Regions from separate parts of the Bacillus sp. GW823-FHT06B01 genome, predicted to be linked through region 2. Evidence: riboswitches for the same ligand, from Rfam matches in the RefSeq annotation. Region 2 holds a riboswitch; the other holds the start of a gene.
What was found. Region 2 has a riboswitch for S-adenosylmethionine ahead of AC1Q8N_RS23430 (hypothetical protein). Riboswitches for the same ligand answer to the same signal wherever they lie in the genome.
Positions count from the first base shown of each region.

Region 1 (4,406 bases), on a different contig from region 2:
CCTACTGCTGATGCCTGGTGACGGATATAAAGATCTGCTAAAAATTTTGTTCTCTCATATGGATTTTTTATTTTCAAATAATTGTTTCCTTCTTTAAACACATCAATTGCAATCTTGCTATTTTTATCATCAAAGGGACTCATATAACCTACAACATGAATAAATTGTTGCAAGCCCTTCAATTGATGAATGCTTTTAGCTAATTCACTAATATGTTTGGCGCCATTTAAAAATACGGAAGCTGCCTCTTTACTTGTCGCTTGAATATCCATGGGGCCTCCTGCGTGAATAATCACATCCGTTTTCAATACGCTCTCCTTATCTTCAGCACTTAGACCTAAATCTATTTTCGTCAAATCACCTTCAATAAAGTGCATAACTTCCTTTTTTAAGATGCCTCTTTCTTGAAAAAGGCGTGTTGCTTTACTTTTCGACCTCACTAAAAGAAGAATTTTAACATCCTCTTTGGCTAATTCTTTCACTAATTGTTTTCCAATAAAGCCTGTTCCACCAATTAAAAATACTGTTCTCATATAAAATCTCCTTTTTAGTACTATTCAGTACTAATTTGATGTAAAAAAAAAGCTTCTTTTATCGAAGCAATTTTAAAAAATGATCTGCTGTTTTCGTAATTACAGTTGCATCCTTCAATGTTTCTGAAATAAATAACGCTCCTTCAAGATTTGTAATAAAAAGTGATGCAACCTCATCAATATTAATCGTATTTCTGAATTCTCCATTCTCTACCCCTTGTTTAAGTAATAGAGAAACTTTCTTTTGTAATCCTGTAAAAAAAAGACCTATTTTTTCTTTTATTTGCGTGGCCTGTTTAGGACTTTGAATATAAAGAGTAATAAATGGACAGCTCCCCTTATACTCTCTCGACTGAACTCCTTGTGATAATTGCTTTAAAAACAGTTGGATACGATCTTCAACTAAAAATTGAGTCTGAGAAAGTACGTCATCAATTGCAGATTGATACATTTCAATCCAATAATCAACGACCCCTTCTAATAATACTTCCTTATTAGAAAAGTGATAATACACATTAGACTTTGAAACTTTGCTTACACGTACTAATTCATCCATACTTGTATAAGCAAACCCTTTTTCTAAAAATAATGTTGCAGCTACTTCAATCACACGTTTTTGATTCATTAATTTTACCTTTGTCATAACTAGAACTATACAGTACTAATTTAAATGTTGCAAGTATTTATGTTAATTTAGAAAAAAGTTTGATTAAAAAAGTTCCACTAACATTGATTTTACTGCAAAAAAATCTTAGCATCAGCGTTACGCAAAAAAGAAAAGGAGTGGATTCCCCCACTCCCTTTAACCATCTATCCTTGATTCCTCTGCACCTCTCTAAACTCTTCCTTCACCTTCTCTAACAGCCCTTCTTCCGTAATTAATCGATACGCTGTATGTGCTAGTGCTTTTGCGGATGTAATTAATGCTTTATCTCCTAATTCTGAACGTGCTGCTTCTCTAAATTCATTCGTATGCGCAATTAAATCGTCTGGACCGATTTTAATGTACGGATGAATGGTCGGTACGACTTGGCTTACGTTTCCTGCGTCTGTTGAGCCGATGCCAAATCTTTCTTTACGATTTACGTCTTCACCTTGTAATTCTAATTCTTCGGCTACGACGTCATTAAATGTTTTTGTTACGAGTAGTTCATCGATTTCATTTTGGAATTGATGAATTTTCACTTTCGTACCTGTTGCTAATGCTGCACCTTGTGCGACGTTTCTTACTTTCTCTGTTACTTCCGCACATCTTTTTCTCGTTGCTGCGCGGATGAAGAACCTTGCTGCGGCGTAGTCAGGAATAATATTAGGTGCTTTTCCGCCCTCAGTAATAACACCATGAATTCTCACATCTGATGGGAGTTGTTGGCGAAGTGCATTAATACTGTTATACAGCTGGATAATCGCATCTAATGCGTTAATTCCTTCTTCTGGTGAGGCTGCTGCATGAGCTGTTTTTCCGTAAAAATGAAAATCAAGTGGATCGACCGCAAGTGATGGACTCGTTGGAGCTGTTTTTCCGCTCGGATGAATCATAAGCGCCGCATCAATGTTTTTAAATAAGCCAGCTTTCACATAACTCGATTTTGCGCTACCATTTGGCCCACCCTCTTCTGCTGGTGTTCCGAACACGACAACTTCTCCGCCGATTTCCTCAAGCGTTTCTGATAACGCGATCGCTGCTGCAACGCTAATTGTGCCAATTAAATTGTGACCACATGCATGACCGAGTCCTGGTAAAGCGTCATACTCAGCTAAAAATGCAATGACTGGTCCTTGTTTCCCTGAACTTTTTCGCGCGATAAATCCTGTTTCATGCCCAGCTATATTGTGCTGCAACTGAAATCCTGCGCTTCCTAACAACAAACTTAACGTTCTTGATGCGTAAAATTCTTGGTTACCAATCTCCGGATTCGCATGAATATTATGACTTGTTTCTATGTACTTTTCCTTATTTCTTTCTATACTCTCTTCAATTGTTTTTCTTTGTGACGTTACTCCTGTCGCTCCCATTTTTCTTCCTCCTTTTATTTTCACGTAAAAAAGCCTCTTTCTAAAAGATAGAAAGAGGCTTCTGTATATACAGTCAAAATGAGCTTCTTTCTTATCTTTCAAGTTACCTTGCTGGAATTGGCACAGTATTCATAAAGAATCCGCTGCCGAGGTGTCATAGGGCCAGTCCCTCAACCTCTCGTGATAAGAATTTTCATAAAATTGTATTAAATTATTTTCATTCTAAGTTCATTCCAGGCAAAAGTCAAGGAATTCCTATCCGAATTTACCGAATATCTAAAAACCCTTTTAACACACCAATTGTTTCTGGTGCTTGCAGTCTTGCACATACGTACGGAAATTCCGTACTACCTTCAAACATCATTTGAGATGTGAGCGGTGCCCCTGCCCAAAAGATTTCATCATCGATTACGATAAACGGGAATGCTTTGTTTTGCCTTTGTAACTTTACATTTTTCAATGGAACTGGTCCATCACTATACACCGTTATTTGCGCATTTGTACGCATTAACGCTTGCCATACTCGCTTATCCACTTGTTTTGTGCTTGGAAGTGAAATAATAATTTTTCGTTTTGCAGCTAAAATATCTTTCAATAGCCCTTTCGGTTCTTCAAGATTCATTTCCATAAACCAGCGTAAACGTTTCGAAATTTTTCGTTCCCACAATTGTCTTGATGTCGTACGATCATACACATCTCCGTGACGTTCTATATGAGCCGTTAATTGTGATAACGCTTGTTTTCTCGAAAGGTTTTTACGCATATAATGGCAATCTGATAATTGAATGAACTTCCCTCTCGCTCTCGTTACGGCTACATTGACGAGGCGATGGTTTTTATGGTCAAAGAATAACACACCAGGTCGTTCTTGCGGATAACTATCCACCGTATCAAATATCATCATATCTCTTTCAGAACCTTGAAACTTATGAACCGTTGCTGCTAAAACTGGTATGTTTTGATATTTCGTTCTCTGCAACATTTCTCTAATAAACGTTGATAAAAAGCGGGATTGTGCCCTGTAAGGTGTAACAACACCGATCGATTGAACACCATCTAACAGTCCAATTAACATCATTTGCATCGCTACTAAACCAGACATAATGTTAAAACGAGAACCTGAAGCAGCGTCTTTTAACGAAAAGGCTCCCATTAAGCTCGTATCAAATAAAACACTTGCCTCATTTGCGAACGGTTGCAATCGCGCAAGTTCTTTACGCTCTGAAACAGACGGATGATCATATACTCTATTTTTATAAATAAATGAATTTGTAAACTTCGATATATCCGCATGCATACGTCTTTGTTCCTGCAGCATAAAGAGGTTCGGATGTGCTTCTGATTTATTGACAGACTCAACAATCCCGGCATGGTAAAACATATCTTCCCCGAGCCATTTTCGAACGAGTTCATGGTTCGCCATCGCGATTGGAGGTAACTGTAAAAAGTCACCACAAACGACAATACGTTTTCCAAGTGAAGCAGCTAATGCAATTTGCGGAACATATGCCATACTCACTTCATCTACGACAACTAAATCAAATGTACGCTCATAAATAAGGGAATCAATGGCACATTTCGATAAAGTTGCGCCGATTACTTTCGCGTTTTCAATGTATTCTTTTTCTACTTCTTTAATTTTCGCTTTTTGCTTTCGAAGATCATTTTCAATCTCTTGTATACGCTTCTTATCAGCAGAAGTCGCTTTATATGATAAAATCTTTTCACGAAGATCTTGTCGTGTCTCTTCTAAATAGAGTCTTTCTTCTCCCCAAGATCCGTTCGTCGTTTCAACTAGCTTCGACGTAAGTAATGTTTCATGATTTCGTATATGTTCATGTTGACTATAACCGTAAC
Region 1 covers NZ_JBXAHR010000001.1:100,257-104,662, reverse strand. The annotation lists gene AC1Q8N_RS00545 (alpha/beta fold hydrolase) at 1-533, opposite strand, end outside; gene AC1Q8N_RS00540 (TetR/AcrR family transcriptional regulator) at 592-1,158, opposite strand; gene AC1Q8N_RS00535 (M20 family metallopeptidase) at 1,344-2,549, opposite strand; SAM riboswitch class I at 2,638-2,739, opposite strand; gene AC1Q8N_RS00530 (AAA domain-containing protein) at 2,815-4,406, opposite strand, start outside.
Region 1: linked by a shared signal. The riboswitch ahead of AC1Q8N_RS00535 (M20 family metallopeptidase) and the one ahead of AC1Q8N_RS23430 (hypothetical protein) in region 2 are both predicted to bind S-adenosylmethionine.

Region 2 (4,406 bases):
ACAAAGCCAACTTTATTACTACTTGATGAACCGACAAAAGGATTAGATCCGTGGAAGAAAGAAAGAGTAGGAGAGCTATTTAGAAAACTGCAAAAAGTAGGTACAACAATTGTAATGGCAACGCATGATATTGAGTTTGCAGCGAAATACGTTGATCAATGTATGATGTTATTTGACGGAGCAGTCATTATGAATGATGCACCGAAAGAATTTTTTAGTGGAAACTTCTTTTATACAACATCTATCAATCGATTCATTCGAAAAGAATTGCCATATGCATTAACGTGGGAGGATGTGTACGAAGCGTGTCCAAACGATATGTTGCATTCATAATATGTATTTTTGCAGTTATAATAGGTACATTACTCTTTACTACACTTATCATGGATGGTTATTACATGTTAAGTAGTTTGTTTTTATTAGTCGTTATTATGTTACCTTTCTATATCCGTTTTGAAAGGAAGGTGTTTGTTTCACGTGAAATTGTTCTCGTTGCCGTGTTAGCGGCAATTGCAGCAGTTAGCCGTGTACCGTTTTCTCTTTTACCAAGTGTACAACCGACTTCTTTTGTTATTATCGTTTCTGCAATTGTGTTTGGAAGCGAAACTGGATTTATGATCGGGGCAACAGCGGCGATTGTGTCTAACATCTTTTTAGGGCAAGGTCCGTGGACGCCGTGGCAAATGTTTTCATGGGGTATGATTGGTTTTATAGCAGGCTTACTTCGTAATACGTTTTTAATGAAAAAGTTATGGGGGAGACTACTATACGGGTTCTTCGTGGGCTTTTTATTTGGCTGGATCATGAATTTCTGGGGGCTTCTCGGTTTTATACGTGAAGCAACGTGGGAAACAGTCATTTCGTATTATATCGCAAGTTTTTATTTCGATTTGAGCCATGCAATTTCAAATGTTGTGTTCTTACTATTATTTAGTACGTCTTGGATTACGATTCTTACGAGATTTAAAAAGAAATACGGCATATTAGATAAGCATAACATGGTATAGAAAAGCATACTCATATAAGGTAGGGTCGCGACTTACATATTCGTTTGCCTCTTTCATGCTTCTTACATATTGTAAGGAGCATTTTTCTGTATATTTTTTAATTATAACGGTAATAATTATGAAGTATGCCATTTGAAAAAACTTCCCACCTTATGATGGGAAGTTTTTTCAATCTTGTTCTAAAATATGAACCGTGTAATCACAACGTTGAATAGCTTGTTCGATCGCATAAAGTGATTGTTCAATACGAGCGCGATTAAAATCTTTTTCAACAGTCTGTAGCGCTTCTTCTAAACAATGTTTTGCTTCTTGTAATGATTGAAAAGAATTTTGGACATATCCGCGAGCATTTTCGTGCATTTCATAATCCTCCTTGCATATTCATATATGTATAGTATGAACAGTAAGGAACAAAATATAATTTGTTATATTTGTTTGACAATTAGAATGAAATTACGTATAGTAAGAATTAAGTGAATATTTTCTTATCCAGAGAGGTGGAGGGACTGGCCCGATGAAACCCAGCAACCGCGATGCAGGTGCTAATTCCAGCAGAACATATTTGTTCTGGGAGATAAGACGAAGATATATACGTAACTTCTTCTTATCGGAGAGGTTTTTTTGTTGCAAAAAAACCGATTACGAAAATTTATATTAAGAAGAAAGGGGTTGCGAAGTACTGTGACACTCGAAAAATACGTAAAACTGCGTAGTACAGTTTATGAATATATGATAGAGCAAGATAAGCCAATATCATTGTTAGATATTCAAGAACATATCGTTTCGCATCATGAAGGAAAATTCACGAAAAAGATGTTACATCAATTTTATTTATCAAGACTATTAGATGAACTGAAACTGGATGGGAAAATTACATTAGCTGATGAATATCTCTATACTGAAAAAGGGGTATTTTATAAGGCGGGAAAAGGGAGCTAAGCTCTCTTTTTTTGAAGTATGTAGAGTAAAAGACTGCTTAAGCAGCCTGATACAAGGGAATGGTGTTGAGTGTGTAGTGTCAAAGATTGAATGTGCCTGAAAGAGGCACTTCATATCGGCTGCAAATGAAAAGAGACACCTCCGCCGAATAGGTGTCAGTCGTTTTGTCATATAGACTTGCTATTTGACAGTTATTAGAATAACATGCAGGGGTTGTGGAAGTCAAAAGGGAATTAAAGGAAGAGGTGTTGTTATGTACGCTTATTTATTACAGGATATAACGAAATGGATTCCGAAATACATTGTAGATAGAGGATACGAATATTATGAAGATGGACATGTAGAAGATGTTGAAATACACGATAAGAAAATATTTGCTTTCGTTACTGGAAATGCAGGAAATTATGAAGTAATTATTGACCTTGAAGATTTTACAGAAAGTAGCTGCGAGTGTCCTTATGAGAATCTTTGCAAGCATATGGCGGCAGTTGTTTATGATATTCAAGGTGCTGGTGAAAGTACGGTAAAAGAGAAACTGAAAGATTTAGAAAAGGAAGAGTTACTTACAGTATTAAATCGTTTATTACAAAGTTCGAAAAACGTACAAATTGTAGAGAAGATGTTAAAGAAGGGGAAACTTTAACTTATAGAGGGAGTTGTTTTGTAGTGAATGTACTAATTGTATACGCTCATCCTAGTCCTTCCAGTTTTAATGCGGGGATATTAAAGCATGTGCAAAAAGGATTACAAGAAACTAATCATTCGGTTACGGTACTTGATTTATATAAGGAGCAATTTGATCCAGTCCTTGTATTTAATGAAGAGAAGAAAAGACGTGATTTAGTAAATGAAGAAGAAACAGCTCGGTACAGAACGTTAGTGGAAGAAGCAGATACTCTTCTCTTTATATATCCAGTATGGTGGTGGGGGATGCCTGCTATTTTAAAAGGATTTATTGATCGTATTTTTGTAGCTGGATTTGCTTATAAATATGAAGGGGCCCTGCCGAAAGGGTTATTGAAAGGTAAGAAGGCATGGGTAATTAATACATTAGACTCACCGTTATGGTATGTCGCGCTACTATATAGATCAGCGGATTGGATTATGATGAAGAGAGGTGTGTTACGTTTTTGCGGCATTCGCCATATAAAACGATCAGTTTTTCAATCTGTGAAAACGAGTAAAGTAGAGAAGCGGGAAAAGTGGTTATTACAAATAGAAGAAAAGGCTCGTACATTATGAGTGAAATCGAACGTATAATAAAGTGTTGCAATTATGATAATGAACTTTTTCGTACATATATTAATTGTTTAATCCAATTGAAGAAATGTAGTGAAACGTTTCTTCAAATTCAAATACAATTAAGAAATGATTATTTAACATATTATCCGAAAGAAGTCTCTTTCCTCAGGCATGTGAAAGACGATAGTCTAGCGGCAGGTGGGAGATGAATTTCGGTTTGGCGTAGCCAAACATTTGGTTTTCCTATTTATTTCACCTCTGATATAATCAGTCTTATAAGAGGGGGATTTTGGTATAACAATGAAAGTAGATAATAATCTTGTAGTGTTCAGGTTGTGTGATCACCATCATAGCTTATGGGAAATGAAGCAGAAAATGAGGTGAGTGGATATGGCAAAGTATAATAAGGCGTACAAATTTCGTCTGTATCCAACAGAAGAACAAGCACATCTCATACGTAAAACGTTCGGATGTGTACGCTTTGTGTATAACAAAATGCTGGCTGAACGAAAAGAAGTATATGAAAAGTATAAAGAGAACCAGGAAGAACTGAAGAAACAAAAATTCCCTACTCCTGCGAAATACAAAGTAGAGTATGAATGGCTGAAAGAAGTCGATTCTTTAGCATTGGCTAATGCGCAATTAAACTTGCAAGCTGCGTATAAGAATTTTTTTAGTGGTCAAAATGATTTTCCTACATTCAAAAGTAAAAAGAGTAGAAAATCTTATACAACGAATCGAGTAAACGGAAATATTATGTTATTTCATGGTTATATCAAATTACCGAAACTGAAAATAGTGAAACTGAAGCAACATAGGGCAATCCCGCTAAATCATATCATTAAATCGTGTACGATTTCGATGACACCTACTGGTAAATACTATGTGTCCATCTTGACTGAATATGAAAAAGAGATTGTACAAAAAGAAGTACAAAGTGTAGTTGGATTAGACTTCGCAATGGCTGAATTGTATGTGAGTAGCGAAGATGAGAAAGCCAATTATCCTCGCTTTTATCGTCAGATGTTAGACAGATTAGCAAAAGCGCAACGAGTATTATCAAGACGCATGAAAGGTTCAGAGCGCTGGAATAAACAACGCATTCGTGTAGCGAAATTGCATGAAAAGGTAACCAATCAACGTAAAAATTTCCTTCATCACAAGTCTAAAGAATTAGCTACGATTTTTGACGTTGTAGCAATCGAAGACCTACACATG
Region 2 covers NZ_JBXAHR010000005.1:363,177-367,582, forward strand. The annotation lists gene AC1Q8N_RS23415 (ABC transporter ATP-binding protein) at 1-333, shown strand, start outside; gene AC1Q8N_RS23420 (ECF transporter S component) at 306-1,007, shown strand; gene AC1Q8N_RS23425 (hypothetical protein) at 1,176-1,367, opposite strand; SAM riboswitch class I at 1,490-1,588, shown strand; gene AC1Q8N_RS23430 (hypothetical protein) at 1,629-1,946, shown strand; gene AC1Q8N_RS23435 (SWIM zinc finger family protein) at 2,200-2,589, shown strand; gene AC1Q8N_RS23440 (NAD(P)H-dependent oxidoreductase) at 2,613-3,188, shown strand; partial or broken gene AC1Q8N_RS23445 (group-specific protein) at 3,185-3,325, shown strand; gene AC1Q8N_RS23450 (RNA-guided endonuclease TnpB family protein) at 3,579-4,406, shown strand, end outside.